2 regions of the Streptomyces similanensis genome follow, and region 2 is predicted to be linked to the other one. Evidence: riboswitches for the same ligand, from Rfam matches in the RefSeq annotation. Region 2 holds a riboswitch; the other holds the start of a gene.

Region 1 (14,551 bases), on a different contig from region 2:
TCTCCTCGCACGAGGCGCTGCTGCTGGACTACGAGTCGGCGCTCACCCGCACCGACTCGCGCACCGGGCAGCTGTACGACGTCTCGGCGCACATGGTGTGGATCGGCGAGCGCACCCGGCAGCTGGACCACGCGCACATCGAGTTCGCCTCGAAGATCCGCAACCCGATCGGCGTCAAGCTCGGCCCGTCCACGACGGCCGAGGAGGCGCTCCAGTACATCGAGCGCCTGGACCCGGACCGCGAGCCGGGCCGGCTGACCTTCATCGTCCGCATGGGCGCCGACAAGGTCCGCGACAAGCTGCCCGAGCTGGTCGAGAAGGTCACCGCCTCGGGCGCGACCGTCGCCTGGATCACCGACCCGATGCACGGCAACACCTACGAGGCGGCCTCCGGCCACAAGACCCGCCGCTTCGACGACGTGCTCGACGAGGTCAAGGGCTTCTTCGAGGTGCACAAGGCGCTCGGCACCCACCCGGGCGGCATCCACGTGGAGCTGACCGGCGACGACGTCACCGAGTGCGTGGGCGGCGGCGACGAGATCTTCGTCGACGACCTGCACCAGCGCTACGAGACGGCCTGCGACCCGCGGCTCAACCGCAGCCAGTCGCTCGACCTGGCCTTCCTCGTCGCGGAGATGTACCGCGACCAGTGACGGGTACTCCCGCCGCGGCGGGATGATCTGGGGCGCGGATCACACACGGTCCGCGCCCCAGCCGCTTTCACGGCCCTCGCACGACGGGTAAGGTTAGGCATGCCTCACCGAGAACTCGGGACGGCACCACTGATCCGACCCGGCGGGAGGTGAGCCGCGTGTACGTCTGCAGTTGCTTCGGCATCACCGAGCAGCAGGTCAAGCAGCACGCGGAGAACGGCGCCTGCACGCCCCGCCAGATCGCCTCCGCCTGCAAGGCCGGCACCGACTGCGGCGGCTGCGTGAAGCGCATCCAGGCCCTGCTGGGCCGGGGCGCCTGCCCGCGCCGGGAACTGATCGACCGCGGCGCCGCGGCCTTCCCGCGACTGCCGCGCACCGCCGCGACGACGACGGCGGACGCCGCCCCCGAGCGCGACGCCGCCTAGCCCCGGCCGGGGCAGGGGCCCTGAAGCCTTTCGGGGGTCCTTACGGCGTCGAGAAGCCGTGGGTGCCGGGGCCCGAGGGGTCCGGCTGGCTCTGCTCGATGACCGTCGCCAGGTACAGCGCCTCGCCCAGCTTGTCCACCAGCTCCAGCTGGGTGTCCAGGTAGTCGATGTGGTGCTCCTCGTCCGCGAGGATCGCCTCGAAGATGTTGGCCGAGGTGATGTCGCCCTTGTCGCGCATCACGTCCACGCCCCGGCGCAGCCGGTCGATGGCCTCGACCTCGATCTGCCGGTCGGCCCGGAACATCTCGGTCACCGTCTGCCCGACCTGGACGTGGAAGAGCCGCTGGTAGTTCGGCAGGCCGTCCAGGAGCAGGATGCGGTCGGTCAGGAGCTCGGCGTGCCGCATCTCGTCGAAGGACTCGTCGCGGGTGTACTTGGCGAGTTTCGTCCATCCCTTGTGGTCCTGCAGCTTCGAATGCAGGAAGTACTGGTTGATCGCGGTCAGCTCGGCGGTCAGCTGCTCGTTGAGGAGTTCGATGACCTCGGGGTCGCCTTGCATCCTGCTGGGCTCCTTCTGTGCGGATCCGATCCGATAGCGCCGCATGATTGCACCGGTGCGCACAGTCGTCCAGTAAGTTCACACTTAGTAATAGATGCCCGAATCGTTCCCGGGCCGTTCCTGCTCACCCCGTCCGGTCTGTCAGGATGGAGTCATGGGTCAGCCGGTGGAACGCGGGTCTGGGGACGCGTCTGGAGCAGGGGCGAAGGGGGCTTCGGCGGGGGCGGCGCGGCCGGAGCTGCCGCCGGGCCAGCGACTCCAGCGCGGCTGGCCGGTCACCCACTACGGACCGGTGCCCAAGTTCCGGCCCGAGCGCTGGGAGTTCCGGGTCTTCGGCGCCACCGCCGACGGCGCCAAGCACTGCTGGACCCACGAGGAGCTGACGGCCCTGCCGTACACCACCGTGGTCGCCGACCTGCACTGCGTCACGAAGTACAGCATGCTCGGCGCCGAATGGGGCGGCATCCCGGCCCGTACGATCCTGGACATCGCCCCGCCCGCGCCGGACGTCACCCATGTGATGGTCTGGGCGGAGTACGGCTTCAGCTCCAACCTGCGCCTGGCCGACTTCACCGCCGAGGACGCCCTCTTCGCCACCCACAAGGACGGCGAACTGCTCACCGCCGAGCACGGCTTCCCGCTCCGCCTGGTCGTCCCGCACCTGTACGCCTGGAAGGGCCCCAAGTGGGTGCGCGGCGTGGAGTACATGACCGCCGACCGGCGAGGCTTCTGGGAGGAGCGCGGCTACCACAACATCGGCGACCCCTGGAAGGAGCAGCGCTACTCCTACCAGGAGGAACCGGGGGACGGGCCGGAGCTGTGAAACTCCGCTCCAGCCGTCCCTGAGCTTTCCAGCCGTCCCTGAGCTTCAGCCGTCCCTGAGCTTCTTCAGCCGCTCCACGTCGGCCGCGTGGCCCTCCTTGCCGCCGGGCGTCTCGATGACCAGCGGCACGCCCTCGGTGGCCGGGTGGGTCATCAGCGCGCGGAACGGGTCCTCGCCGATGTGCCCGGCGCCGATGTTCTCGTGCCGGTCCTTGTGCGCGCCGCAGACGTCCTTGGAGTCGTTGGCGTGGATCAGCTTCAGCCGGCCCGGACCGACGGTCTCCACGAGCAGGTCGAGGGTCTGGTGCATGCCGTGCGGGCCGGTCAGGTCGTGCCCGGCGGCGAAGGCGTGGCAGGTGTCCAGGCACACGCCCAGCTTGGGATGGGCGTCCAGCGCCGCGAAGTACGGACCGAAGTCCCAGGTGCGCGAGCACAGCGAGGCGCCCTGTCCGGCCGTCGACTCCAGCAGCAGGCACGGGTCGTCGTCGTGGGTCAGCTCGTCCAGCAGCGGCAGCAGGCGCTCCCGTACCTGCGCGAGGGCCACCTCCCGGTCCCGGCCGCCGGTCGCGCTCCCGGTGTGCACGACCACGCCCAGCGCGCCGATCTCCCGGCCGCGCCGCAGCGAGTGCCGCAGCGATTCCACCGACCGCTCGGCGGTGGCCTCGGTGTGCGAGCCGAAGTTGATCAGGTACGGGGCGTGCACGTACGCCGGTATCGACTCCTCGGCGCAGGCCGCGCGGAACGCCTCGTCCTGGCGTGGGTCGCCGGTGGGCGTGGCCCAGCCGCGCGGGTTGGCGACGAAGACCTGCACGGTCTCGGCCTTCAGCTCACGGGCGTAGGCGAGGCCCACGGAGTTCAGCCCGCCCGCGACGGGGACGTGGCCGCCCACCGGGTTGCGGGCGCGACCCGGCGGGACGGAAGGGGCCGGCGGGGTGGGTGTGACGGGGGAGGCGGGGGACTGCTGGGTGCTCACCCGTTCAGGGTGTCACGGGGTCCGGCGGGCGCCGGGCCCGGGCCGCCGTGATCCCGCTCTCGTGGGGCGCCTCACCGGATGGTGAGGGTGATCGTGGAGCCCTTCGGGGCCCGGTCGCCGCCGTCCACCGACTGCTTCTTGACGGTGTCGCCGAACAGTCCGAGCAGCCCGCGGTCCTCGTCGACCTTGAACCCGGCGTCCTCAAGCGTCTTCTTGGCGTCGTCCACGCTGTCGCCCGTCACGTCCGGCACCTCGACCATCTCCGGGCCCTTGGACACGGTCAACGTGATCGTGTCGCCCTCGGCCGCCCTGCCGCCGGCGCCCGGGGACTGGCGGGCGACCTGGCCCGCGTCGTACTCCGAGGTGACCTGCTCGGCGGCGACCTTCACCTTCAGGCCCGCGTCCGCCAGGTCCGACCTCGCCTGGTCCAGGTCCTCGCCGGTGACGTCCGGCACGTCCACCGGACGGCCCTTGCTGACCGTGAGCGCGATCGCCGAGCCGGCCCGGCGGTCGGTGCCCGCCCCGGGCTCGGTGCAGATCACGGAGCCCTTGTCCACGTCGTCGCTGAATTCCCGGCTCACCATGCCCGGCTCCAGGCCCTCCTTCTTCAGCCGGGCGCGCGCCTTGTCCAGCGCCATGCCCTTCAGGTCGGGCACCCGCACCGTCTCCGGTCCGTCCGACAGGGTGAGCCGCACCGCGTCGTGGCTGCGGATCCGGGCGCCGACCTTCGGATCGGTGCTGATGACCGTGCCGCGCCGGACCGTGTCGCTGTAGGCGTGCTCGACGCCCTTGACCTTGAGACCGGCCCCGTCGAGCCGTGTTCTGGCCTGCTCCTCGGTCTTGCCGAGCACCGGCGGCACCTGGGTGAACTGGCCGGAGTTGATGTACCAGACGCCGCCGCCGACGCCGAGGACCAGCAGCACGGCGGCGACGAGCGTGAGCAGCCCGCGCCGGGACCGCCGGGCGCCGGACCGCCGCGGCGCGGGGCCCGGGGGCGGGGGCGTCTCCAGGCGGCTGGTGCGGTGCAGGGCGGCCTCGTCCGCCGGGTCGCCGTTCACGGGCAGCGGGCGGGGCACCGTCAGCGCGCGCGGGATCACGCTCGTACGGTCCTCGGCGTTGTCGTGCTCCTCGGTGCGGGCCCGCGGGGGCAGTGCGTCGAGCTGGTCGGCGCTCAGCGCCGCGCGGGCCTCCCGGGCCCGGGCCAGCAGGGCCACGGCGTCGTGCGGGCGCGTCTGCGGGGCGCGGGCGGTGGCGGCGGCGACCAGCTCGTCCAGCGCCGGCGACAGGCCCGGCACGGCGGCCGACGGGGGCGGCACGTCCTCGTGCAGGTGCCGGTAGAGCACCTGGGCGGGGGTGTCGCCCTGGTGCGGCTTGCCGCCGGTCAGCATCTCGTAGAGGACGACACCGCACGCGTACACGTCGACCCGGGGGTCGGCGGTGCCGGTCTCGATCTGCTCCGGGGCGAGGTAGGAGACGGTGCCGAGGACGGCGCCGGTGGTGCTCGTCACGGTGTCCACGGAGCGCACCAGCCCGAAGTCGGCGACCTTGACCCGGCCGTCGTCCCCTATCAGGACGTTCTCCGGCTTCATGTCGCGGTGCACGAAGCCCGCGCGGTGGGCGGCGCCCAGCGCGGCGAGCACCGGCTCCAGGATGTCCAGCGCGGCCCGCGGCTGGAGCGCTCCGCGCTCGCGCAGCACGTCCCGCAGGGTGCAGCCGGCGACGTACTCCATCGCCAGGTAGACGTACGACCCCTGGGCCCCCTGGTCGAACACCTGAACGACGTTGGGGTGGTCGAGGCGGGCGACCGACTTGGCCTCCCGGATGAACCGCTCCACGAACGAGACGTCCGTGGCGAGCGCGGGGTGCATCACCTTGAGGGCGAGGACCCGGTCCAGACGGGTGTCCAGGGCCCGGTAGACCGTGGCCATCCCGCCGGCGGCGATCCGCGCGTCGACGCGGTAGCGGCCGTCGAGCACCTGCCCGACGAGAGGGTCCTGAAGGGTCGTATCCACGCAGCGAGTCTACGAGCCGCCACGGACGCGCACGCCTCCCGGACGCCGCCCGGGACGGGACTGAAGCCGTCCTGTGACGCTTCCCACGCCCCCCGCGGCCACCCGCCCGCGCCCCCGAGCGCCCCCGAGCGCCGCAGTGCCGGCGCCCGACAGGGCCGGAGCGCCGGAGCGCCGGAGCACCGGAGCGCCGGAGTCCTGGAGCGCCGGAGTCCTGGAGCGCCGGAGTCCTGGAGCGCCGGAGTCCCGCCGGGCTAGAACGCCGGGCGCTCCGGGTCCAGGGCGGCCAGGCCCTCGGTGGGCGAGGACGCCTCGGCGAAGTGGCGCCGGGGGATGCGCCCGGCCAGCCGGGCCAGCCGGCCCGCCGTCACCGCGTGCCGCATCGCCTCGGCCATCAGCACCGGCTCCTGCGCCCGGGTCACCGCCGAGGCGAGCATCACACCCGCGCAGCCCAGCTCCATCGCCAGCGCCACGTCCGAGGCGGTGCCCGCGCCCGCGTCCAGGATCACCGGCACGCGCGCGTGCTCCACGATCAGCTGGAAGTTGTGCGGGTTGCGGATGCCGAGCCCGGAGCCGATCGGCGAGCCCAGCGGCATGATCGCCGCACAGCCCGCGTCCTCCAGCTTCCGGGCCAGCACCGGGTCGTCGTTGGTGTACGGCAGCACCGTGAAGCCGTCGTCCACCAGCGTCTCCGCGGCGTCCAGCAGCTCGATCGGGTCCGGCAGCAGGGTCCGCTCGTCGGCGATGACCTCCAGCTTCACCAGATCGGTGCCCAGCGCCTCGCGCGCCAGACGCGCCGTGAGCACGGCCTCGCCCGCGGTGAAGCAGCCCGCCGTGTTCGGCAGCACCGCGATGCCCAGCTCGCGCAGCATCGACAGCACCGAGCCGTGCACCGACGCGTCGACCCGGCGCATCGCCACTGTGGTCAGCTCGGTGCCGGAGGCCACCAGGGCCCGCTCCAGCACATCGAGGCTCGGCGCGCCGCCGGTGCCCATGATCAGGCGGGACGTGAGGGACGTACCGCCGAGGACGAGAAGGTCGTCGGCCATGGTTCAGCCTCCCTGGACGGCGGTCAGCACTTCGACGCGGTCGCCCTCGGCCAGCACCGTGGCGGACCAGCGGGCGCGCGGGACGACGGTCTCGTTGAGGGCGGCGGCCACCCCGGAGGGCGCCGCGGTCAGCTCCCGCACGACGGCGTCCAGCGCCGTGCCGGACGCCACGCTGCGGGACTCGCCGTTGACGGAGATGTTCATACGGGCTGCTCCGTGCGGACGGCGGCGCGAAAACGCCGCGGGGTGAAGGGGCGGGCCTCGTCGGGCAGTTGGCCGGTGGTCAGGACGTGCGCCAGGACGTCGCCGGTGACCGGGGTGAGCAGCACCCCGTTGCGGTGGTGGCCGGTGGCCAGCAGCAGTCCGGGCAGCGCGGTCGGGCCGAGCAGCGGCGCGTTGTCCGGGGAGCCGGGGCGCAGTCCGGCCCGGGTCTCGGTCAGCGGCAGCTCGGTGATGCCGGGCACCAGCTCGTGCGCGTCGCGCAGCAGCTCGTACACGCCGCCGGCGGTCACCGTCGTGTCCCAGCCCAGCTCCTCGCTGGTGGCCCCGACGACCAGCTCGCCGCTGAGCCGCGGCACCAGGTACAGGTGGCCGCCGCGCACCACGGCCCGCACCGTGCGGCTCAGGAACGGCGCGTACCGCGCGGGCACCGTCAGCCGCAGCACCTGGCCCTTGACCGGCCGCACCGGCGGCAGCACCTCGTCCGGCACTCCGGCCAGGCGTCCGCTGAGGCTGCCGGCGGCCAGCACCACCTGCGGGGCGCCGAGCGCCGTGCCGTCGGCGAGGACGCAGCCGGCGGCCCGGTCCCGCTCGACGGTGAGCCGCTCGGCCCAGGCGCGGTGGAAGACCACGCCGGCCCGCTCGCAGGCGGTCACCAGCGCCGCGGCCAGCCGCCGCGGGTCGATCTGGTGGTCGCCGTCCACCCGCAGCCCGCCGCGCACCCCCGGCGCGAGCATCGGCTCCAGCTTCCGGCACTCCCGCCCCGACAGCCACTCCGACTCCAGGCCCGACCGCCGCTGCAGCGCGTGCAGTTCGCGCAGATGGGCCCGGTCGTCGGCGTCCAGCGCCACCGCGAGGGTGCCGCACCGGCGGTAGCCGAGGTCGTGTCCGGTCGCCTCGGTCAGTTCGGCGGCGAAGTCCGGATAGCGGCGCGCGGAGGCCAGGTTGAGTCCGAGCAGCGTCTGCTCGCCGTAGTGGAGTTCGGTGACCGCGGCCAGCATCCCGGCCGCCACCTGCGCGGCGCCGCCGCCCGGCTCGGGGTCCACCACGGCGGTGGCCAGTCCGCGCTGCGCCGCGCGCCAGGCCGTCACCAGGCCGATGATCCCGCCGCCGAGGACGAGGACGTCCGACGTGTGCGTCGATGACATGGGCTTCCAGCCCCTCCCTTCGCCGGCATGACCCGGATCAGGTTCGTACGGTCGGAGGCCGCCAGCCTCCCTCTCAGCCCGGTGCGTCCGGGCTCCCGCGAGTGCTTATAGCCTAGCAGCGCCACTTGGGAGGGAGCTTTTCGCATGTCGCGTTCACCGGGTTCACTGGACGGTCTGATCCTCGCCCCCGTCGCCGACCAGGCCCCCGGCCAGGTGGGCACGCGGACCCGCTTCGCGTACCACGAGGAGGACGGGCGGATCTGGGCCGAGTACGCCGGCGGCGATGTCGTACGCGGCCATCTGGTGGGTACCAGAGAGGGCGACCGGCTCGACTTCCGGTACGTCCAGCTCAAGCATGACGGCACCACCTCCAGCGGGCACTGCGTCTCGACGGTGACCGAACTGGCCGACGGGCGGCTGCGGTTGGCGGAGAACTGGGAGTGGGAGTCGCAGCCGGGCAGCGGCACGAGCGTGGTGGAAGAGGTCCGGCGGTAGCCGTTGTGCGAGAGGTCACCGCGCACGCCGCTCACTGACGGCCCGTCAGGTGGCTATGGTGATCAGGTGAGCGAGCAGACGCGGGAACAGGGCACGGCACAGCCGCGGCGCGTGGTCGTCGTGGGCGCGGGCATGGCCGGCGTGCAGACCGCGGTCGCCCTGCGCGAGCAGGGCTTCACCGGCTCGGTGGTGCTGATCGGCGCCGAGCCGCACCAGCCCTACGACCGGCCGCCGCTGTCCAAGGCCGTCCTGCTCGGCAAGGCCGAGGACTCCGCCTTCGACGTCGACTTCGAGGCGCTCGGCCTCGAACTGCGGCTCGGCTGCGAGGCGCTGGCCGTCCGCCCCGAGGAGCACGTCCTCGACACCTCCGCCGGGCCGGTGCCCTACGACGTCCTCGTCCTCGCCACCGGTGCCGAACCGATTCGCCTCCCGGGCTCCGAGGGCGTGCCCGGCGTCCACCTGCTGCGCACCCTGGACGACGCCGCGCGCCTGCGGCCGGTGCTCGCCGCGCGGCACGACGTGGTGGTCGTCGGGGCCGGCTGGATCGGCGCGGAGTTCGCCACCGCGGCGCGCGAGGCCGGCTGCGCCGTGACGGTGGTGGAGGCGGCCGACCGGCCGCTGGCGGAGGTGCTGCCCGCCGAGGTCGCCGCGCCGATGGCCGCCTGGTACGCCGACAGCGGCGCCGAGCTGCGCACCCGCGCGCGGGTGGCGCGCGTCGAGCCCGGCGCGGTGGTGCTCGACGACGGCTCGCGGCTGCCGGCGGGCGCGGTCGTCGTCGGCATCGGGGCGCGCCCGGCGACCGCCTGGCTGGCCGCCTCCGGCATCGGGCTGGGCGAGCACGGTGAGATCCTCGCCGACGACCACCTGCGCACCGGCCTGCCCGACGTGTACGCGGTCGGCGACTGCGCCTCCTTCCCCTCCGGCCGCTACGGCGAGCGGCTGCTGGTCCACCACTGGGACAACGCGCTCCAGGGGCCGCGCACGGTCGCCGCCAACGTGGTCGGCGAGGCCCCCGCTCCCTACGACCCGGTGCCGTACTTCTGGTCCGAGCAGTTCGGCCGCTTCGTGCAGTACGCCGGGCACCACACGGCCGCCGACACGCTGCTGTGGCGCGGCGACGCGACCGGTCCGGCGTGGAGCGTGTGCTGGCTGCGCGGGCGGCGGCTGGTCGCTCTGCTGGCGGTCGGCCGACCGCGCGATCTGGCGCAGGGCCGGCGGCTCGTCGAGGCCGGTACGGAGATGGACCCGGAGCTGCTCGCGGACCCGGCCCGACCGCTGAAGACGGCGGCCGCGTAGGGCGCCGGGGCGCCGGCCGTCCGCCCAGGCGGGTGGGGCTGACTTCCGACTGTCGGTGGCAGATGGCACGCTTGGTTCCGTGACCGAGATTGACGCCAAGATTGATGCTCTCGTCCCCGCCTGGCTCACCCTGCCCGATATCGCCGAAATGTTCGATATCGAGGTGACACGGGTGCGGCAGCTGGTCAAGGAGGGCCAGCTCATCGCCGTACGCCGAGGGGAGAACCGGGCCCTGCACGTGCCTGCCGCCTTCATCGACGGCGACAAGGTCGTCAAGGGCCTGGTGGGGACCCTGACCCTGCTGCGGGACGACGGCTTCACGGCCGAAGAGATGATCGAGTGGCTCTTCACCCCCGACCCGAGCCTGCCCGGCACCCCCGCGCAGGCCCTCAGCGAGAACCGCGGCACGGAGGTGAAGCGCCGAGCCCAGGCCCTGGCCGTCTGACGCCCCGCCGCCGTGCCGGGGGCCGGCCGCGAAGCCGGCCCCCGACCACCCCTTGGTCCGCGCGCCGTCCACGGCCTCTGCGGGCCGCTGGCGACGGGGCCCCGCAGGCCGGTGCCCACGGGGCCCTGCAGGCCGGTGGCCACGGGGCCCTGAGGATCGGCGCCCCTGCGGGCCGGTGGCCACGGGGCCCTGGGGACCGGCGGCTACGACACTCCCTCGGCGGCCCGGCGGCGACGCCCTCATGGACCGGCGGCGACATCACCGCAGACCAGGTGCCACGACGTCCCCGCAGACCGGTTGCCACGAGGTCCCGCAGGCCGGTGGCCGCAGGCCCCGAGGGCCGGCGGGCGCGCCGCCCCGAGGGCCGGCGGGCGCGACGCCCCGCGGGTCGGTGGTGACGCCCTCTCGGGCCGGTGGCCATGGTGTCTCGCGGGCCGAGGGTCGGCGAGTGCGGCGCGCTCCGGGCCGTGGACCGGTGACGGCGGCGCCGGCGGCCCGCGTAGGCTGTGGGCGCCGCCGTGCCGTACCGGACGGCGACGGGTGCGCGCCGCGACCCTACGGCCCGCGCCGCGGCAGCGCGCCGCGCCCGTCGACGCGGCGCACCGCGCCGACGCACCGCACCTCGCGGCCGCGCGCCGGCACACGAGACCAACGAGGGGGACCCACGTATGTCCGACGCCGCCATCGGCGCCTCCGCCGCCCGGGAGCGGCTCGCCGACGCCCGGGTGTACCTGTGCACGGACGCCCGCAGGGACCGCGGCGACCTGGCCGAGTTCCTCGACGCGGTGCTGGCCGGCGGGGTTGACATCGTGCAGCTGCGGGACAAGGGCATGGAGGCGGGGGAGGAGCTGGAGCACCTGGAGGTGTTCGCCGACGCCTGCGCCCGTCACGGCAAGCTGCTCGCGGTCAACGACCGCGCCGACGTCGCCCACGCCGCCCGCGCCGACGTGCTCCACCTCGGCCAGGGCGACCTGCCCGTGCCCGCCGCCCGCGCGATCCTCGGCGACGACGTCCTGATCGGCCGCTCCACGCACGCCGAGCCGGAGGCCGCCGCGGCGGCCGTCCAGGACGGCGTGGACTACTTCTGCACCGGCCCCTGCTGGCCCACCCCCACCAAGCCGGGCCGCCACGCCCCCGGCCTCGACCTCGTCCGGTACACCGCCGCCCTCGGCGCCGACCGCCCCTGGTTCGCCATCGGCGGCATCGACCTGGACAACCTCGACGAGGTCCTGGCGGCCGGCGCCCGGCGCGTCGTCGTGGTCCGGGCGATCACCGAGGCCGACGACCCCGGCGCGGCCGCGGCCGCGTTCGCCGAGCGGCTGAGGGCGGCGCGCTAGCCCCGCGCCCGGCGCGGGTTTCCGGCCGTGACGGAGCCCGGCGGCGTCTCGGTCCGTGGACGGCGGGCGACTCCGGACGCCCCGCCGCGGACCGCGGTGTCCGAGGGGTGGACAACAAAGGTGCAATTCGGTCAAATTTCCGGCGCTCGGTTGGGGGACCGTCGCCCTGTGGATAGCCTGCGGGTATGGCCCTCGGAACCGCATCCACCAGGACTGACCGCGCACGCACCGTGCGCGACATGCTCGCCGCAGGCAAGAGCACGTTCTCGTTCGAGTTCTGGGCGCCCAAGACGGAGAAGGGCGAGCGCAACCTCTGGAACGCGCTGCGCAGGGTCGAGGCGGTCGCCCCCGACTTCGTCTCGGTGACCTACGGCGCCGGCGGCTCCACCCGCTCGGGCACCGTCCGGGCCACCCAGCAGATCGCGGCCGACTCCACCCTCACCCCGGTCGCCCACCTCACCGCGGTCAACCACTCGATCGCCGAGCTGCGCAACATCATCGGCCAGTACGCCGACGCCGGGATCCGCAACATGCTCGCGGTGCGCGGCGACCCGCCCGGCGACCCCATGGGCGACTGGGTCCCGCACCCGCGCGGGCTGACCTACGCCGCCGAACTCGTCCGGCTCATCAAGGAGTCGGGCGACTTCTGCGTCGGCGTCGCGGCGTTCCCGGAGATGCACCCGCGCTCGGCCGACTGGGACGCCGACGTCGCCCGCTTCGTCGACAAGTGCCGCGCGGGCGCCGACTACGCCATCACCCAGATGTTCTTCCAGCCGGAGTCCTACCTCCGGCTGCGCGACCGCGTCACCGCCGCCGGCTGCGCGACCCCGGTCATCCCCGAGATCATGCCGGTCACCAGCGTCAAGATGCTGGAACGACTGCCCCAGCTCAGCAACGCCGTCATCCCCGACGCCCTGAAAGAGCGGATCCTCGCGGCGAAGGACGATCCGGCGGCGGTACGCTCCATGGGAATCGAGTTCGCCACCGAGTTCTGCGCGCGGCTGCTGGCCGAAGGAGTGCCCGGACTGCACTTCATCACGCTCAACAACTCCACGGCGACCCTGGAAATCTACGAGAACCTGGGCCTGCACCACCCCCCGCGGGCCTAGACCGGCCGTCTCCGCGTACGACACACTGCGGAGCGGCCATTGGGAGAGGGGCGTACATGGGCTGGACGGTCCTCTACATCGCGTTCGGCGGCGTCGCGCTGTGGCTGCTCGGCGAGGTGCTGCTGCAGTACAAGGCGCGGCTGCGCTGGCGGCTGCTCGCCTTCGCCGGCTTCCTGTGCGTCGTGGTCGGCGTGCTGCTGCCCTCGGTCCTGGTCATCGCCCTGGGCACGGCCGCGTTCGCGGTGGGGCAGACGTTCGTGACGCTGTCCTTCCGCCGCGGCTTCGCCGCCGGCTGGGCGGTCAGCCGGCCGGATCCGGGCGCGGAGAGCACCAAGCGCCGCCGGGGCCGGGCCGAGCGCGGGAAGAAGGGCGACGCCCCGCAGAGCGCCGGCTTCGAACCGGCCGACGGCGACCACGACACCGGCGACGGCGCGCCCCGTGCGGCCGGCGCGGACCCGACGACCGCCATGGACCAGCTGAGCGCCACGGAGCAACTGGGCGCCACCGACCGGCCGGACGGCGCCGAGGCCCTGCCCGGCCACGACGTCCCGGCGTACGGGCACGACGACGACTACGACCGCGACGACGTGTTCGCCCCCGCCCGCCCCCTCCCGGCCGCGGCCGACGCGGCCACCGCCGTCTACGCACCCCAGCCCCTGCCCGACGACACCGGTTCCTACGGCGTCTACGCCGCCCAGCCCGCCCAGGACCAGTACGCCACCACCCAGGGCCCCGACCAGGGTTACGGCTACGACTACTCCGGCTACGGGCAGCAGGGCTACGGCTACGACGGCGCCGGCCAGGGCTACAACGGCTACCCCGACCCCTACCTCGGCGACCAGTCCGGCTACGGCGGCGCCTCCTACGACGGCGCCTACGGCCAGGACGGCGCCCAGCCGCCGTACACGACCGGCGGCTACGGCGGGGACACCCCGGCCGCCGGGGTGTGGGTGCCGCAGCAGCGCGGCGAGGACCCGCACGGCGGCGCGCTCCCGCCCGAGCAGCAGCCCTACCCGTACCAGGGCGACGGCCACCAGCAGAGCCCGCACACGCCGGGCTTCGACGAGCAGTACCGCTTCTGAACCCGGTTTCCGGACCCGGCGGCGCGCCGCCGGGCCCGGCTCACCGGGAGCCGCGGAACTCCGGGCCCTCCACGATCAGTCCGGCCACCAGCGCGCCCGACATCCCGGCGTGCGCCAGCCCGCCGCCGGGATGCGACCAGCCGCCCACGGTGAACAGCCCGGCCACCGGCGTGGAGTTGGCCGGGTGCAGCAGCCGCCCCCCGGCCGCGGCCAGCGCCGGCGCGGGCACCGCGCCGCCCGCCGCCCCGGTCTCCCGCTCCACGTCGGCCGGGCCGCGCAGCTCGCGCCACAGGATCCGCTCCCGCAGCCTCGGCACGGCCCGTTCGGCCGCCGTGACCATGCGGTCGGCCTGCGCCTCCAGGGCGTCGCCCGCGATCGGCCCGGCGCCGTCCGCCGGGACCGTGGCCGTGAGCGTCACGGCCTCGTGCTCCGGGTCCGGGACCAGCGCCGGGTCGCCGGGCCGCGTCACGGCGACCGTCGGCCGCGCGGGCGGCGCGGGGGAGAGGCCGAACAGCGCGTCCAACTCGGCCTCGCGATCCGGCGTGTGCACCACGGTCCGGTGCGCCGTGCCCGCCGGGCGGCCGCCGCGCAGCGCCAGCAGCACGGTCAGCCGGCTCGGCAGCCCGCGCCGGGCCGGCACCCCGTCCGCCGGCCGCACCGCGGCCCCGGCCAGCCGGTCCAGCGTCCGCGGCGGGACGCCGGCCACCACGAACTCCGCCGCCACCGCCGTCCCGTCGGCGAACTCCACGCCCGCCGCCCGGCCGTCCTCGACGACGATCCGCCGGGCCTCGGCCCCGAAGACGAACTCCACCCTGCGCGCCACGCACCGCTCGTACACCGCGCGGGCCAGCTCGCGCAGGCCGCCCCGCACGTACCAGGTGCCGAAGGCGTGCTCCAGGTAGGGCAGTACGGCCGCGCTCGCCGGCGCCG
Region 2 (14,551 bases):
CCGGTCGGGCCGGCGCCGACGATGAGCACATCGGTGTCCATGAATTCTCCTGTGGTCGTGTCGATCGGGACAGGAACCACACTCCGTCGGCCGAGCACGCCCGCTCCACAAACCGGTGCCATCGCGTGGACATCCGACATCGTCTAGCCTCGGCCCGGTGGAATCCGACTACGACGAGCTGGATCGTCGGCTCGTGCACGCCCTGCAGATCGACGGCCGGGCCCCGTTCAGCGCCATCGCAGGGGTTCTCGGCGTGTCGGATCGCACCGTCGCCCGCCGGTACGCCCGGTTGCGGTCGGCCGGGGCGGTACGGGTCCTGGGCGGGGTCGACCCGACCGCGCTGGGCGCCACCCTGTGGTTCCTGCGGGTGCGCTGCGCGCCGGCCGCCTCGCTCCCGGTCGCCGAGGCGCTGGCCGGACGCCCCGACACGTCCTGGGTGAACCTCAGCTCCGGCGGCACCGAGATCACCTGCGTGGTCCGTACCGAGAGCGACGCGGACAGCGAGACGCTGCTGCTGGCCAAATTGCCCCGCACCCCGCGGGTGGAGGGCGTGACCGCGCACTCCGTGCTGCACACCTTCTACGGCGGCCCGGACAACCTGGTCGGAAAACTCGGGTCGCTGGACGCGGAGGCGGTCGAGCGGCTGCGCCCGCCTCCGATGCCGTACCGGCCGGGACCGGTGCGGCTCGACGACGGCGACCGGAGGCTCCTCGCCGTGCTGGCCACCGACGGCCGCGCCGGGTTCGAGGAGCTGGCCGTAGCGACCGGATGGTCGCCGACGACGGTCCGGCGCCGGATGACCGAGCTGCGCGAACACGGCCTGCTCTATCTCGACATCGACGTCGACTGGCGGATGTTCGGTGTGAACACCCGCACCCTGCTCTGGCTCTCGGTCGCCCCCGCCCACCTCGCGGAGGCCGGGCAGGCGCTGGCCGGGCACCCGGAGATCGCGTTCGCCGCCGCCACCACCGGCCCGACCAACCTGTGCGCGAGCGTGGTGTGCGCGGACCAAAGGGAGTTGTACCGGTACCTGACCACCCGGGTCGCCGCGCTCCCCGCCGTCACACACGTCGAAACGGCACCGGTGATCAGGACCGTCAAGAAGGCAGCGGCCCGGACCTAGCGACCGACACGAGCGTGGGCGAGGCCCCGGTGAGGCCGGGGTGCGAAGCCGGCTGCCCCTTCCGGCCGTGGACTAGGGTGACTGCGCGAGGACGTCGTGTTCGCCATGTTCGCGTGGGAGGTCATGCGTGGGGGCAGCCCACCCCCCGCCGGTGCGGGTACCGGTCGGCGAGGGATCAGGTCGGTGGACGAGCCGGACCGTGCAGCGCCGGGTTCTGCTGGTGGTCCACAACGTCACCTCGGCCGGCCGCCTGCTGGATCTGGTGCCGCTGTTCCACGACGACTTCCGCGTCCAACTCCTGGTCACCTCCACGGGGTCCTCCGCCTTCCAGGGCGGCATACAGGAGCTGTTCGCCGAACTGGAGCTTCCCGTGCTGCCCTGGGAGCAGGCTCTCTCGACCCCCTTGGACCTCGCGGTCTCCGCGAGTTTCGGTGGTGAACTCGCGCGGATCAAGGCGCATTTGTCGGTCATCTCACATGGTACCGGGTACACCAAGAAACTGGGCAAGTCGCGAACCGGGAGCCGGGAGCCGACGTTCGGGCTGTCGCCCGAGTGGCTTCTCGACGAGGGGAAGCCCTTCGTGGACGGGCTCGTCCTCTCCCATCCGGAGCAGTTGGAGCGGTTGGCACGGGTGTGCGCCCCCGCGGTGCCGGCAGCCGTCCTCGCCGGTGATCCCTGCTTCGACCGTATGCTCGCGGCGGTTCCCTACCGTGAGAGGTTCCGGCGGGCGTTGGGGGTACGTCGCGGGCAGCGGCTCGTCGTGCTGAACTCCACCTGGAACCCGGAAGGGCTCTTCGGCAGTGGCGGCGAGCAGGACATGCTGCCCGGTCTGCTGCCCCGCCTCGCGGCCGAGTTGCCGGCCGACGACTACCGCCTGGCCGCCGTCCTCCACCCGAACATCTGGTACGGGCACGGCCCCGGCCAGATCCGGGTGTGGCTGGACCGGGCCCGCCGCGCCGGTCTGGCCCTGATCGACCCCGTCCGCGCCTGGCGGCAGGCCCTCCTGGCCGCAGACCTGGTCCTGGGGGATTTCGGCGCCGTCTCCTACTATGCCGCCGCCCTGGGCACACCTGTGCTGCTGGCGGCCGACGGGGCGGGCGTGCTCGACCCGCAGGCCCCGCTCGCGGACTTCGTCCGGCACGCTCCCCGGGTCGATCCGCTCGTCGCACTGCGGCCGCAGATCGAGCGGACAGTCGCCCGTCACCGGCCCGACCCGGCCGCCGCCAGGTTCGTCACCTCGGAACCGGCCCGGTCGGCCGAGCTGCTGCGCCGACATTTCTACGCCCTGCTCTCCCTTCCCGAGCCGGCCGCGCCCGCGTCCCTGGAGCCTTTGGCGCTCCCCCCGTACGGTCCGCGGAAGGTGACGGCCCCGTTGCACGTACGCGCACACGTGGACGGCGTCGACATCGTGATCGAGCGCTCCACGGAACACCCGTACGGCGCTGACGGCGACGCGCACCTCGCCGTGCACGAGGACACCCGCCGCCCCGGGGACCTGGACCTGGCGGACGTCATCACACGCGAGGGCCGGCCGGACGATCCGCGCCTGGGCGGCCCCGGTCTGTGGACCGCCGAGGTACTGCGCCGTCATCCGCACTGCTCGGCCGCGGTGTACGTGACCGGGCCCGACAGCTGCACCGTACGGGTGAGACGGCACGGAGTTTTGCAGGTGTCCGCCTCGGACGACGCGGACGCCGATCCCGCTGCGGCCGCCTCGGCCCTGTACACCTGGCTGGCACACGGCGGGACCGTACCCGCGGGTGGAGTGGTGCTTCGGGTGCACACGGCCGGAGGTGTGCACCCGTTCCGGGTGGAGGCGGGCCGGCCGGACTACCGGGCCGCGCCTCCCTCGCAGCGTTCCCGCAACCGGGCCAGATAGCCGAGATGCGGCGTCGCGGTCGGCGGGAGCAGGGCTTCCGCCTCGCCGATCCTCACCAGCGCCGTAGTGTCGTCACCGTCGTCGTGCAGGGTCTCCGCGAGGTCGGTGAGGGCGCGGGCATGGTTGTACGCCTCGGGGGGCTCTCCGGTCCGCCCGGCGAAGAAGTCCACAGCGTGTTCCAGCGCCTGGCGGGACTCCTCCAGCCGGCCCTGGCCGCGCAGGGCCCGGCCCTTGTGGCGCTCGATCAGGGCGAGGGCCCGCGGAAGGTCCGCCGCGCCCTCCTGGTCGGCCGTCAGCCTGCGGTAGATGGTCTCGGCCTCGGCGAACCTGTCGTACGCCTCCTCGTACTCCCAGCGGTTCAGGCTCAGCAGACCCAGCAGTTCCACGGCCGACGCCTCGCCGCGCGGATGTCCGGCCGCCCTTTCGTAGGTGACGGCCGACCGTGCCGCGCGGTTCGCCTGCTCCTCCCGGCGCATCTCCCCCAGACAGTGCGCCAGTTGGAAGTGCAGCGCACCCGCCATGCGCTCGTCCGCGCGGTTCTCCTCGGCGCAGCGTGCCGCGTCCCGGAGCGCGGGAAGCACCTCGTCCCAGTAGCCGGCCTTCAGTTGCAGCGGCCACAGCGCGCGGGCCAGCCACAGGGCCACAGTGGTCCGTCCGCACTCCTCGGCCAATGTCACCGCCCGGACCACGTTGGGCAGTTCGGCCGCCAGGACCACGATGCCGTCCTGGTCGGCTCCGCTCCCGCCGTGGAAGTCCGCCGGCAGCTCGGTCCGCCAGCTCTCCGGCAGGGCCGCGCGCGACGCGGGCAGCACCCGCTCCACGAGGGCGTCGAGTACCCGGCCCACGGCCGCCGAGCACTCCCGGGCTCCGTACTCCGCCGCGGCGGTGTCCGCGAGCTGGCGCCTGATCTCGGGCCGGAAGCGGTACCGCCGGTCGGGAAGAGGCTCCAGGAGTCCGACGTCCACGGCCTCGTCGAGCATCCGGCCGGCCGCCTGTTCGTCGTCGAGGCCGGCGGCGGCGGCCGCGATCACCGTGCTGACGGACGGCCAGCCGCCGAGCGCGGTCAGTCGGCACAGACGGGCCGCTTCGGGAGCGAGCTGGACCGCGGCGAGTTGCGCCACTGCGCGTACCGGGTGGTGCCGCCATGCCTCGGCCCGCGGTGCGGGACCGCTCCCGCCGCGGGCCAGCAGCCTCGCCTCGGCGTGCAGCACGAACGCGTTGCCCTGGCAGCGCTCCAGCAGTGCGGGCAACTGCGCGTTCACCCGCGCGGCGTTGGCCTGACCCGCCACCTTCCGCACCAGTTGCTTCGCGTACCGGTCGGTCAGCGGCGGAACCGGGACACGTTCCGCCTCCAGCAGCAGGGGCGGTCCGGAGACGACGACCACAAGGAAGACGTCCGGTGTCGCCGGTACGAGGCCGCGGACCTGGGCCAGCGAGGTCGTGTGGTCGATCACCACGAGCATCTTCCTGCCCTCGGTGATCTGCCGGTAGAGCCGCACCCGGTCGGCTTCGGTGGCCGGGATCCGGTCGGGCCCCATCCCCGTCTCGCGCAGCAGGCGCAGGAGGACGGCCGCCGCGTCCGGTCCGCTCTCGTCGTCGCAGGCGTCGCGCAGATCGACGTAGAACTGTCCGTCGGGGAAGCGGTCGCGGCTCTCCCCGCCGACGCGCAGGGCCACCGCGGTGGTGCCGCTTCCCGGAGGACCTGACAGGAGCGCGACCCGGGGCCTGCCCTCCCAGGGCCGCCTTGCTTCCCGCATCAGCTGCCTGAGCACCTTCTGCCGGTTCGTGAACGCCCAGGGGGCCGGGGGCATGCCACCGCGCGACGGCGTCTCGGTCCGGACCCGGGCGCTGTCCACGAGGTGGGCCCACTCACCGGCTCGTCGCGGATCGCGGCTCATCGCCGTGTGCAGGCGGCCGGCCAGTTCGGACCTCTCCTCCTCGCCGACGGGCAGCGGGGTCTCGCGTCCCAGGGTCCGCCTCACCAGAGCGCCCGCCGACAGGGTCAGGTTCTTGCCGACCTCTCCAGCGGCCCCGTTCCCCACGCTCAGCAGGAACGTGGTGAGTGCGCTGAGCGCCACGACCTCCAGCATGCCGGCTCCTCCCCCTGGTCACCCGTCCGTCCCTCGCCGGACTGTATCGCCGTGCCCGGGGGTCACGGAAACATCCGGCCATGAGGAAGTCGTGCCGCGTCCTGGTTCCTTGCCCGGGCCGCGGGCGTCGCAGGTCGGATCCAGCGGGCCCAGAACTGAACCAGACAGCGCTCGGCTCCCGCGCCGTCGCCTGGCCGCCGGCCGACGCGAAGTCCGTCTCCGCCTGCCCGTCCCGTCCCGTCCGGTCCGGTCCGGTCCGGTGCGGCGCGGGGACCGCGGAACGTGCCGTCGACCGATGGCGGGGCGTGCTCAGTAGCGGCTGAAGTCACCGAAGCGCGCCAAGTGGCCTCGCGCGTCGTGCGGGCTCAGCCCGAGTGCGGCGGCGGCCTCCTCGGGCGGCGTATCCCGGGCGATGTCGCGCGCCGGCCAGTAGGCGCTGCGCGCGGCGAGGATCTCCAGGTGGCGGGCCGCGCGTACCGCGGCCAGTGGTGAGTGCTTCGCCAGCTTCTCGATCTCCCGTTCCAGTTGCTCCAGCAGAGCGGTGACCGTCTGCGGGAGCGGCAGCGCCGACCGCGCGACCTCGACGGTGTGCGCATCCCAGTCTCGGCCGCAGGCGTCGGCGACGGCTTCGGCGGCCTCGCCCGGGTCCTCGCCGTCGCCGTCGCTGCTCTGGTTCCAGTCGAGGGCGCGGCCGGTTCCCGTCCAGCCGCACGAACACACCGCGCGCAGCGCCGCCGCCCGAGGGCCGCCACAGGACCGGCCGTCGTAGACGCTCCACTGCGAGACCCGCCTGCACTCCGCCCCGGAAGAGCTGAGGAAGAGCACGGGGTCCGGGACGGTGCCGTCGGCCAGCAGCACCCCGACGGCACCCGCGTGCGACGGCCCGAACTCCTCCGTCGTCCACGTCTCCCTCTCGCCTTCACCCATTGCCTCGCCCCTCTGCTCTTCGCGGCATCCTCGCCCGGCTGGTCGAACGCACGGGCACAGACGATTCCGTAATCCAGGGTTCCGCACAGCGGGATCCCCGAAAAGGTGACCGCGTTCCTCCAAGGTGCGCCAGACTTGAAGGCCCGCGACGAGCCGACCGAGCGGGGTCCACCAGGGCCGAGGCGTATCGCCGCGTCAGCGGGAGGGGCGCCCTCACCCCCGAGGCTCTCCCGTGTGCCACTCGGCCAGGGGTGCGACAGCAGGGGAGCTTCGTTGACCCCATCGCCGCTCCCGGCGCCGGTCCGGCCGTCGAGTGCCGAAGCGCTCGGGCAGGTACGACTCGATCTGTGGGCACGCCCCGTCGTGTGCGGCAACGACAGCTGCGGCGCGCTGCCCGGTCGACGAAGCTCACGCCGTTCGATCATGTCTTCTTAAATTGTCATGCGCTGTCCAAGACGTGCCCGTACGATCCTGTCGCTGCCCGCACGCCAGTACGTATCCGAGCGCCTTGCGCGGGCATCCACAGGTGCTCGACCGACGCGGGCCGCCCCACGTATCTCTGGGCCGGCAACGGCGTTGTCGTCGAAGGCATCCCCGGAACCGTCGGCACCGCCGGCGGCTCCCCGCTCGCCGTCCGGTATCAGGCCTGGCCCGTGACCGACCCGTCGCAGGTCACGACGGTCACCCGTGACCACGCCGTCGCCGGATCCGAGGCCGCCGGCCGCCGAGACACTCACCGACGGGCAGACCTACGCGTGGCAGGCGCAGACGGTGGCCGGCGGCGGGGCCTCGGACTGGTCCGCCCCCTGTTACGTCACCGTCGACGACACCCTCCCGGCGAGCGCGCCCACCGTCTCCTCGTCGAACTACCCGCCGGACCAGGTGAATCAGGGCGGTGAGCCGGTCACGTTCACGCTGGACGCCAACGGCATCTCCGATGTCACCGGGTTCGAGTACTCATGGACGCAGCCCCTGCCGGTCGTCGTCATCGCGCGCACCGGCGACTGGGGCATCCCACAGCCCGAGGACCCGTACGCGGACCCGGGACACTTCGTGCGTGCCGACGCGCCCGGCGGTTCGGCCACGTTCAGCCTGATGCCACCGGCCGGCTCCGGCCCGATGACCCTGTGGGTGAGCAGCCTCGACCGGGCTTTCAATCCGTCGGAGACCACCAGCTACACGTTTCGCGTCGGCAGCACGGCGCCCACCGTCACCCCGGCCGTCCCCGCACCCGAGTTCGGCAGGCCGACGACGTTCACGTTCCGGCCCGACGCCGCGCTCCAGTCGAAGAGCCCGGTCGTCGGCTACTCCGTGCGGACGGTGGGCGGCGTGGACGACGACAGGACCATCGAGCTCGCGGCGGCGGCGAACGGCACGGCCCGAACGAAGCTCACACTCGACGGCGTCGCCGGCGAGCGCGTCGAGGTGACCAGCAGGAGCGCGAACGGCTGGATCAGTGACGCGGCCTCGTGGGGCATCTTCTACGACACGACTCCCGTCGTCGCTTCCTCCGCCTACCCCGAGAACGGTTCCGGCGGCGGCGCGGGCGTCCCGGGCACGTTCACGTTCACGTTCACGCCCAGAGTGAAGGGCGTCGTGAGCTACACGTACTCCTTCAACGGGGATCCGGAGGTCACGGTCAGCGCGGACACGCACCACGCCGCGAGCGTCGAGTGGGCCCCGGCGTCGGAGGGCCCCTACGGCCTCCAGGTCTACGCGACGACCCGTTCCGGCATCCAACTGACCATGTACGACTACTCCTTCACCGTGAACTGAACCAACCGCCAGGGCCGGGCCGGACTCCCGGTCCGGCCCTGGCGCACGCGCGGATGGTCAGGACGTGGCCGGTTCCCCCGGACGCCGGGACCGACCAGGCGCACGGCCCCGGATCCGAGCTTGCTCCGGCTGTCCCAGGGCACTGTGCGCCACCGTCTGTCGTCGGCGATCGGCAGGACATCGGCACCGGTCACCGGGCCGGGTTATTCTGACCGGCGTACCTGGACACGGGGTGCCCCGCGCGTGGGCTGAGATCACACCCGTCGAACCTGAACCAGTTAGGACTGGCGGAGGGATGTCGTATGTCATTGCCGTATGCCCGTGATGCCCGTGACGGGGCTGCCGTTGCCGAGGCGCGGGGTGTCTTCGACGGGCGGATGCCGACGGCGCCCGGGGATCTGCGGGTGGAGGCGCGCGGTATCGCGCCGGTGCCGGAGGATGCCCGCTACGGCGGCCCCCGGCGGCTGTTCACCGTGTGGTTCGCCCCCAACCTGACGATGACCGGGGTGTTCACCGGCACTGTCGGGGCGGCCCTCGGGCTGGACTTCGGCACCGCGCTGCTCGCCGTGGTGCTCGGCACCCTGCTCGGCGCGGTGCCCACCGCTTACCTGGGCACCTGGGGCAGCCAGACCGGGGCGGGCCAACTCCCCCTGGCGAGGCTGGCCTTCGGGCGGGGCGTCGTGCTGCCGGGCGCCCTCCAGTGGCTGTCGTCCATCGCCTGGGACGCGCTGATCGGTCTGTTCGGCGGCGACGCGCTGGCCCAGTTGTTCGGCTGGCCGTTCTGGCTGGGCGTCCTGGTGATGCTCGCGGCCCAAGGGGCGCTGGGCGTCATCGGCTACGAGGCGATCCACCGCCTGCAGACGGTGATGACCTTCGCTCTCGCCGCCGCGTTCGCCGTCCTCGCGGTGAAGCTCGCGCACGGCGCCCAGCCCACGACAGCCGCGAGCGCGCACGGCGCCGACCGCGCGGGCGCGTTCGTGCTGACCTGCACCGTCGCGTTGAGCCTCGCCCTCTCGTGGGCGCCGTACGCCAGCGACTTCAGCCGCTACCTGCCGCGCACGGCGTCCCGTGGGCGGATGTTCTGGTGCACCCTGCTCGGGGTCGGAACGTCCTTCGTCGCGGTGCAGGCGCTCGGGCTGTGGGGCGCGGCGCAGTTCACCGACCAGACCGCCCGCGGGGTGGACCGGCTGCTGGGCGGCGGCGCGCTCGGCGCGTTCGGGCTCCTCGCGGTGGCCCTCGCGGCGCTGTGCAGCAACGCGATGAACGACTACAGCGGGTCACTGGCGTTGCAGACCGTCGGCGTCCGGCTGCCGCGTCCGGTGGCCGCCGCGCTCGCCGCGGTGCTCGGTTTCCCGCTCGTGCTGTGGATGCACGCCGCCGACACCACCGCCCGCTTCCAGAACGTGCTGCTGTTCGTCGGCTACTGGATCCCCGGGTTCGTGGCGATCGTGACCGTCGACTGGCTGGCCCGCGCGCGGGCGCGCGACGGCCGGCCGGTGGACCTCGCGGCGGAGGAGGCGGCGCGGGCGCCCTGGTGGCCGGCGCTCGTGGCGTTCGTCGCCGGCTTCGCCGTCGCGGTGCCGTTCATGAGCACCGGCCTGTACGTCGGCCCGGTCGCCCGCGCCCTGCACGGCGCCGATCTCGCCTACCCGGTGGCGTTCCTGGCCGCCCTGCTCCTCTACGCACCGCTGCGGGTGCGCCGCCGGGTGTGAGGGCGGCCTGGACCGACCGTGCAGGTGGTGCCGATGCCATACCTCGCTGATCTTCGAGGATTCGTGGCACACGGCGGCAGGGGTGCGGAGGAGCACCGCTTGAGCTCGCCTGTGGCCGCGTCGACGCGCTGGTCGTTCACCTGGGAGGGCGTTCACCTCGGTACCGGGAATCGAAATCCTTCGCCGGCCGCGAAGCCGCTCACTTCACCGAGTCCAACGCCGGGGCGATGATGGCGAAGACCCGGTCGGTCAGTTCGGCGGGGTCCTGGACACCGTCGCTGCCGCTCCACTGTTGCAGAACAGCGTCGAAGGCGGTGAGCGCCATCCCCGCGGCCACCTGTGGGTACAGATCGGTGTCGGGGCGGGGCCCCAGGCGCTGCGCCAACTCCGTTGCCAGGTCGTCGCGCCACTGATCCTGGTGTTCGAGGAACCGTGCACGCAGGGCGGGGGTCCGCAGGATCAGCTGCACCACACCCAGCGCCCTGTCGGAATGGCCGGCGCAGGCGGTCATGGCGACCCAGACCGTGTGCCGCAGGGCCAGGGACGGCCGCTCCGTGGTGGGTCGTGACGCCAGCGCCGCGCGCATGCCGGTGCCCATGTCGGCCAGGAATTGGACGACGACGTCCTCCTTCGAGGCGAAGTACCGGAAGAAGGTTCGCTTGGACACGCCGGCGGTGGCCGCGATCTCGTCGACGGTGACCGCGTCGAATCCCTTCGAGGCCATCAGCTGGAGCGCCGCCTCACTGAGCTCGTTGGAGACGAGCTGGCGTTTGCGCTGGGCCAGGGTGGTTTCAGGGCGGGAACTCACCTCGGCATTCTAGCTCCATGTCACACATGACACCCAGTGACATCTTGACACCAGGTGACATAGACGGCAATGTGTGCCACATGTCGAAGAGTCTGCGCTGGACCGCCGATCAGATCCCCGATCAGGCCAAGCGGGTGTTCGTCGTCACCGGGGCCAACAGCGGTCTCGGCCTGGCAACCACCCGGGCACTCGCCCGCAAGGGCGCACACGTGATCCTCGCCGTACGCGACGAGGGGAAAGGGCACACGGCCGCCGCAGAGATCGCCGCCGAGCAGCCCGGCGCCGCTCTGGAAGTGCGCCGTCTCGACCTGGCCGACCTCGGATCGGTCCGAGCATTCGCCGAACAGCTGCGCGCCGATCACCCGCGGCTCGACGTACTCGTGAACAACGCCGGCGTGATGGCGCCACCCCGTTCACTGAGCGCCCAGGCTCACGAGTCGCAGTTCGCCGGCAACCACCTCGGCCACTTCGCGCTCACCGGTCTCCTGCTCGACCTGCTCGCCGACGGCATCGACCCCCGCGTGGTCACGGTGAGTTCGGCCAACCACCGGCAAGGTCACCTCTACTTCGATGACCTCTCCGGCGAGCGCACGTACTCCCCCATGCGGTTCTACAACCAGTCGAAGTTGGCCAACGCCGTCTTCGGATGGGAACTCCACCGAAGGCTGACCGCGGCCGGCAGCTCGGTGCGGAGTGTCCTCGCCCACCCCGGTTACACCTCCACCAACCTGCAGACGAGCGCGCCGGTCGGCATCGTGAAGGTGCTGTTCGGACGTATCCTCATCCCGCTTTCCCAGCGCCCGGAACAAGGCGCGCTGCCCCAGCTGTACGCGGCCACCGCCCCTGAGGTGAAAGGCGGTGACTTCATCGGGCCGGACGGCTTCGCCGAGCTGCGAGGCGGTCCGACACACGTACGGTTGTCCACCACGGCGGCCGACCCGCAGACGGGCCGCCGTCTATGGGAGCTGTCGGAACGACTCACCGACGTGCGATACCCGTTTCGGGCCACTTCCTAGCAGGGCTTGGTCAACCGGCTCAGCCAGGGTTCGACTCGCAGGCACAACCCGTGGCGCCGCCGTGGTGCCGCAGGACGTTCAGTGCCCTGTCGAAGGCCGAGTCCCTCTTCTTGGCGAACTCCTCCTTCGTGAAGACCGGCTCTGTGAGGTGCGGCGGAATGCCCGTGCCGTCGAAGGTCCTGCCCGACCGGGCCAGGAACTCCTCGTTCGGAAGCCAGGCCGTCATGCCGCCTGGGAGCTTGCGCGACATGACGTCCGAGAAGACGCCCTGGGTGGGCTGCCCGATCCGGACCGTCTTTCCGGGCCGGTCCATGAGGGCCTGGGTGAAGGTCTCCCCCGCGCTGAGGGTGGAGCCGCCGGTCAGCACGGCGACCGGGCCGGTGTAACGGGGCCCTGGGGCCGGCGTGACATACGCGGGCTGGAGGCGGGTGTGCCGGGTGGGGTCGGCGGGGTCGTTGCGGGCCCGTTTGGAGTAGGCGAGGTAGGAGGTGTCGGTGAGGCGCTCGGCGATGTGGATTCCCAGGGCGTCGGAGCCGCCGCCGTTGATCCGCAGGTCGATGATCAGACCCTTCAGGCGCTGGGTGCGCTCCTGGCTGAGGACCGTGTCCAACGCCCTGTCCAGCTCGGCCAGCTGGGCTGCGTAGGGGGCACCGTCGTCCGCGTATCCGCCGAAGCCGGAGATCCGCAGATAGCCCTGCCCGCCGGGGAGGTCGGCGTAGGTGATGCGCCCGTTGGCGAAGTCCTGGAGGTTCCGGGCGTTCTTGAGGTCACGCGCCACGATGAACTCCTCGACCTTGGTGTCCAGTTGCTCGGTGGGCACGAGGGTGCCGGGGCGGACCCGTGCGAAGACGCGCTCGCCGTCCTGGACGGCGACGTGGGCATCGTGGAGCGGCTCGACCATCTCGCTGAAGACGGCGTAGAGCTCGTCCCTCGTCGTCCCGGCGTTCACCCGGGGGCGGTACTGGTCGCGTACGGCGTGCCAGTCGATGCCCTTGGCGGCGAAGAAGGGGTAGTTCTCCTCGAAGGACTGCCAGAAGACGTCGAAGGCAGCGAGCGGGCCCTTGGGGGCCGGACTCGTGCAGGCGTCGGGCAGCTTCGGGATCCGGCGCAGGTTCCGGTGGCCGACGTCGCCGTCCGCCCGCATCGACCCGCGGTCGCGGCCTCCTTGGGTGCGCACGGTGAGGACAGTGCCGTCGGGCGCGGTGTAGGCGCCGGGGCCCGTCCGCTGCGCGGAATCGCCCTTGAGGCAGCTGACGGCGGTGGTCTGATACTCCTGCAAGGTTCCGTTCCGGATGGACAGGACCGTGCCGTAGCCGTCCATGCGCCAGATTCCGCCAGTGGTCGGCTGAGGGGCGGTGGCGGCCGGCGCGGCGTGGCCGGTGAGGGCCAGGACGGCGGCGGTGGCCGTGGCGATGCGCACGATCTCCTGCCTTCTCTGTAGGCGACTTGCTCTGTGGGCGACTTGCTCGGGACCGACCCACGGTCGCCGACATGGCCTTCTCCCGGCCATCCGGCTGTCCGGTCGATCGAAGGTGGGGCCAGCCCCCGCTGCCGGCAGTATCCGGAGGCGATCGCGTTCAGGGACCGGCCATCCGGGACGAAGGGTGTGAGCGACCCGCGGTCCGCCCGTGCGTGACGGCTACCGGGCGGGCTCCGTCGTCCAGACGTACCCGAAGTAATCCAGGCCCTGGGAGTCGTCGACGGCTCGGAAGGAGTGGGTCAGGGCGCTGTACCGCATCACACGCGGGTTCTTGTCGCTCTTCAGCAGGGCGCGCTCCGACTCCCAGCGCCGGGGCGTCCCTTCGGAGCTCGCGCCGGACGGGGCAGGCCCCGCGCTCCGGTGGGTGAGCGGCGGGGCCTGCCTGTTGGGTGATTCCTGTGGGGTGCTGAGCGGTGCGGCTGTTGGGCTACGGAACGAGCTTGAGCAGCTTGTTGGGTGAGCCGGCGCCGATGCCCGTGAGGACGTTGCCGGTGGCGCCGTTCACCAGAGCCGCAGCCACGGTCGCCGGGGAGGCGCCGGGGTGGGCGGTCAGGTAGAGCGCCGCCGCACCGGAGACATGCGGGGCGGCGAAGGACGTGCCGCTTCCGGTGTAGGTGGCGGTGTCCGAGGTGTTCCAGCCGGCGGTGATGTTGCTGCCGGGGGCGAAAAGGTCCACGACGGAGCCGTAGTTGGAGTAACTGGCCCGCGCGTCGGAGCTGGTGGTCGCGCCGACCGTGAGGGCGTTGGCGACACGAGCCGGTGAGTAGTTGGCCGCGTTGGCACCGGAGTTGCCCGCCGCTATGGAGTAGGTGACTCCGGAGGCGATCGAGTTGTTCACCGCGTTGTCCAGCGAGGTGCTGGCGCCCCCGCCGAGGGACACGTTGGCGACGGAGTCGGCGACGTGGTGGGAGGTGATCCAGTCCACGCCCGCGATGACGCCCGCGGTGGTGCCGGAGCCGTCGTTGCCCAGCACGCGGACCGCGACGATCTTCGCCTGCTTGGCCACGCCGTAGGTGCTTCCGGCGACGTTCGTGGCGACGAACGTGCCGTGGCCGTAGCCGTCCTGCGCGGTGGCGTCGTTGTCGACGAAGTCGTAGCCGTACGACGCCCGGCCGCCGAACTCCCGGTGGGTGATGCGTACACCGGTGTCCAGCACGTACACGGTCGAGTTGCCGCCGCCGCTGTCCGGGTAGGTGTACGTGCCGCTCAGCGGGAGGTGGGGCTGGTCGATCCGGTCCAGACCCCACGGCGCGTCGGTCTGCGTCCCGAGCGCGTGCACCACCTGGTCCTGCTCGACCGAGGCGATCTCGGGGTCGGCCGCCAGACGTCTGGCCTCCGTGCTGGTGAGCGTCGCGGAGTAGCCGTTCAGGGCGGAGGTGAACGTCCGCCGCACGGAGCCGCCGTACGCGGAGATCAGGTCCTTGCCCTGCCGCGCGTTCGCCTTGAACCCGACGCCGCGCTTCAGGGTGACGATGTAGCTGCCGGGCACCGCCTGGGGGCTGTCGGCGTTGAGCACCGTGCCTGATGTCGGCGCGGCCTCGGCCGGTTGCGCCGTGACGCCGGCGAGAACGGCCGACACGGCGGCCGTGGTGGCGACCGCCGCGGCGATCCGGCGCTTCATGGTGCGTACTGCTGCCATCGGAGGAAGTCCTTCTCGATCGGTACGCGTCCTGGACGACGGACGCGTCTCAGCCGGACGCGGCACGGGATCGGCGCCGCAGAGCGACGATGTGCCAACAC

The links. Region 2 has a riboswitch for thiamine pyrophosphate ahead of ABEB07_RS20790 (purine-cytosine permease family protein). Riboswitches for the same ligand answer to the same signal wherever they lie in the genome.
Region 1: linked by a shared signal. The riboswitch ahead of thiO (glycine oxidase ThiO) and the one ahead of ABEB07_RS20790 (purine-cytosine permease family protein) in region 2 are both predicted to bind thiamine pyrophosphate.

Annotation. Positions count from the first base shown of each region.
Region 1 is NZ_BAABKC010000124.1:2,050-16,600, forward strand. Features, by position in the region: gene ABEB07_RS33940 (class II 3-deoxy-7-phosphoheptulonate synthase) at 1-653, shown strand, start outside; gene ABEB07_RS33945 ((2Fe-2S)-binding protein) at 812-1,078, shown strand; gene bfr (bacterioferritin) at 1,119-1,637, opposite strand; gene ABEB07_RS33955 (sulfite oxidase-like oxidoreductase) at 1,792-2,460, shown strand; gene ABEB07_RS33960 (deoxyribonuclease IV) at 2,506-3,432, opposite strand; gene pknB (Stk1 family PASTA domain-containing Ser/Thr kinase) at 3,504-5,444, opposite strand; gene ABEB07_RS33970 (thiazole synthase) at 5,696-6,490, opposite strand; gene thiS (sulfur carrier protein ThiS) at 6,494-6,694, opposite strand; gene thiO (glycine oxidase ThiO) at 6,691-7,857, opposite strand; TPP riboswitch at 7,855-7,966, opposite strand; gene ABEB07_RS33985 (hypothetical protein) at 8,002-8,352, shown strand; gene ABEB07_RS33990 (NAD(P)/FAD-dependent oxidoreductase) at 8,419-9,648, shown strand; gene ABEB07_RS33995 (helix-turn-helix domain-containing protein) at 9,728-10,093, shown strand; gene thiE (thiamine phosphate synthase) at 10,762-11,430, shown strand; gene metF (methylenetetrahydrofolate reductase [NAD(P)H]) at 11,616-12,539, shown strand; gene ABEB07_RS34010 (hypothetical protein) at 12,596-13,621, shown strand; gene ABEB07_RS34015 (phytoene desaturase family protein) at 13,662-14,551, opposite strand, start outside.
Region 2 is NZ_BAABKC010000059.1:95,599-110,149, reverse strand. Features, by position in the region: gene ABEB07_RS20820 (FAD-dependent monooxygenase) at 1-41, opposite strand, end outside; gene ABEB07_RS20815 (Lrp/AsnC family transcriptional regulator) at 158-1,123, shown strand; gene ABEB07_RS20810 (hypothetical protein) at 1,323-3,002, shown strand; gene ABEB07_RS20805 (ATP-binding protein) at 2,954-5,092, opposite strand; gene ABEB07_RS20800 (hypothetical protein) at 5,402-6,019, opposite strand; gene ABEB07_RS20795 (hypothetical protein) at 6,707-7,795, shown strand; TPP riboswitch at 8,014-8,108, shown strand; gene ABEB07_RS20790 (purine-cytosine permease family protein) at 8,098-9,507, shown strand; gene ABEB07_RS20785 (TetR family transcriptional regulator) at 9,707-10,315, opposite strand; gene ABEB07_RS20780 (oxidoreductase) at 10,396-11,331, shown strand; gene ABEB07_RS20775 (S41 family peptidase) at 11,351-12,751, opposite strand; gene ABEB07_RS20770 (S8 family peptidase) at 13,239-14,450, opposite strand.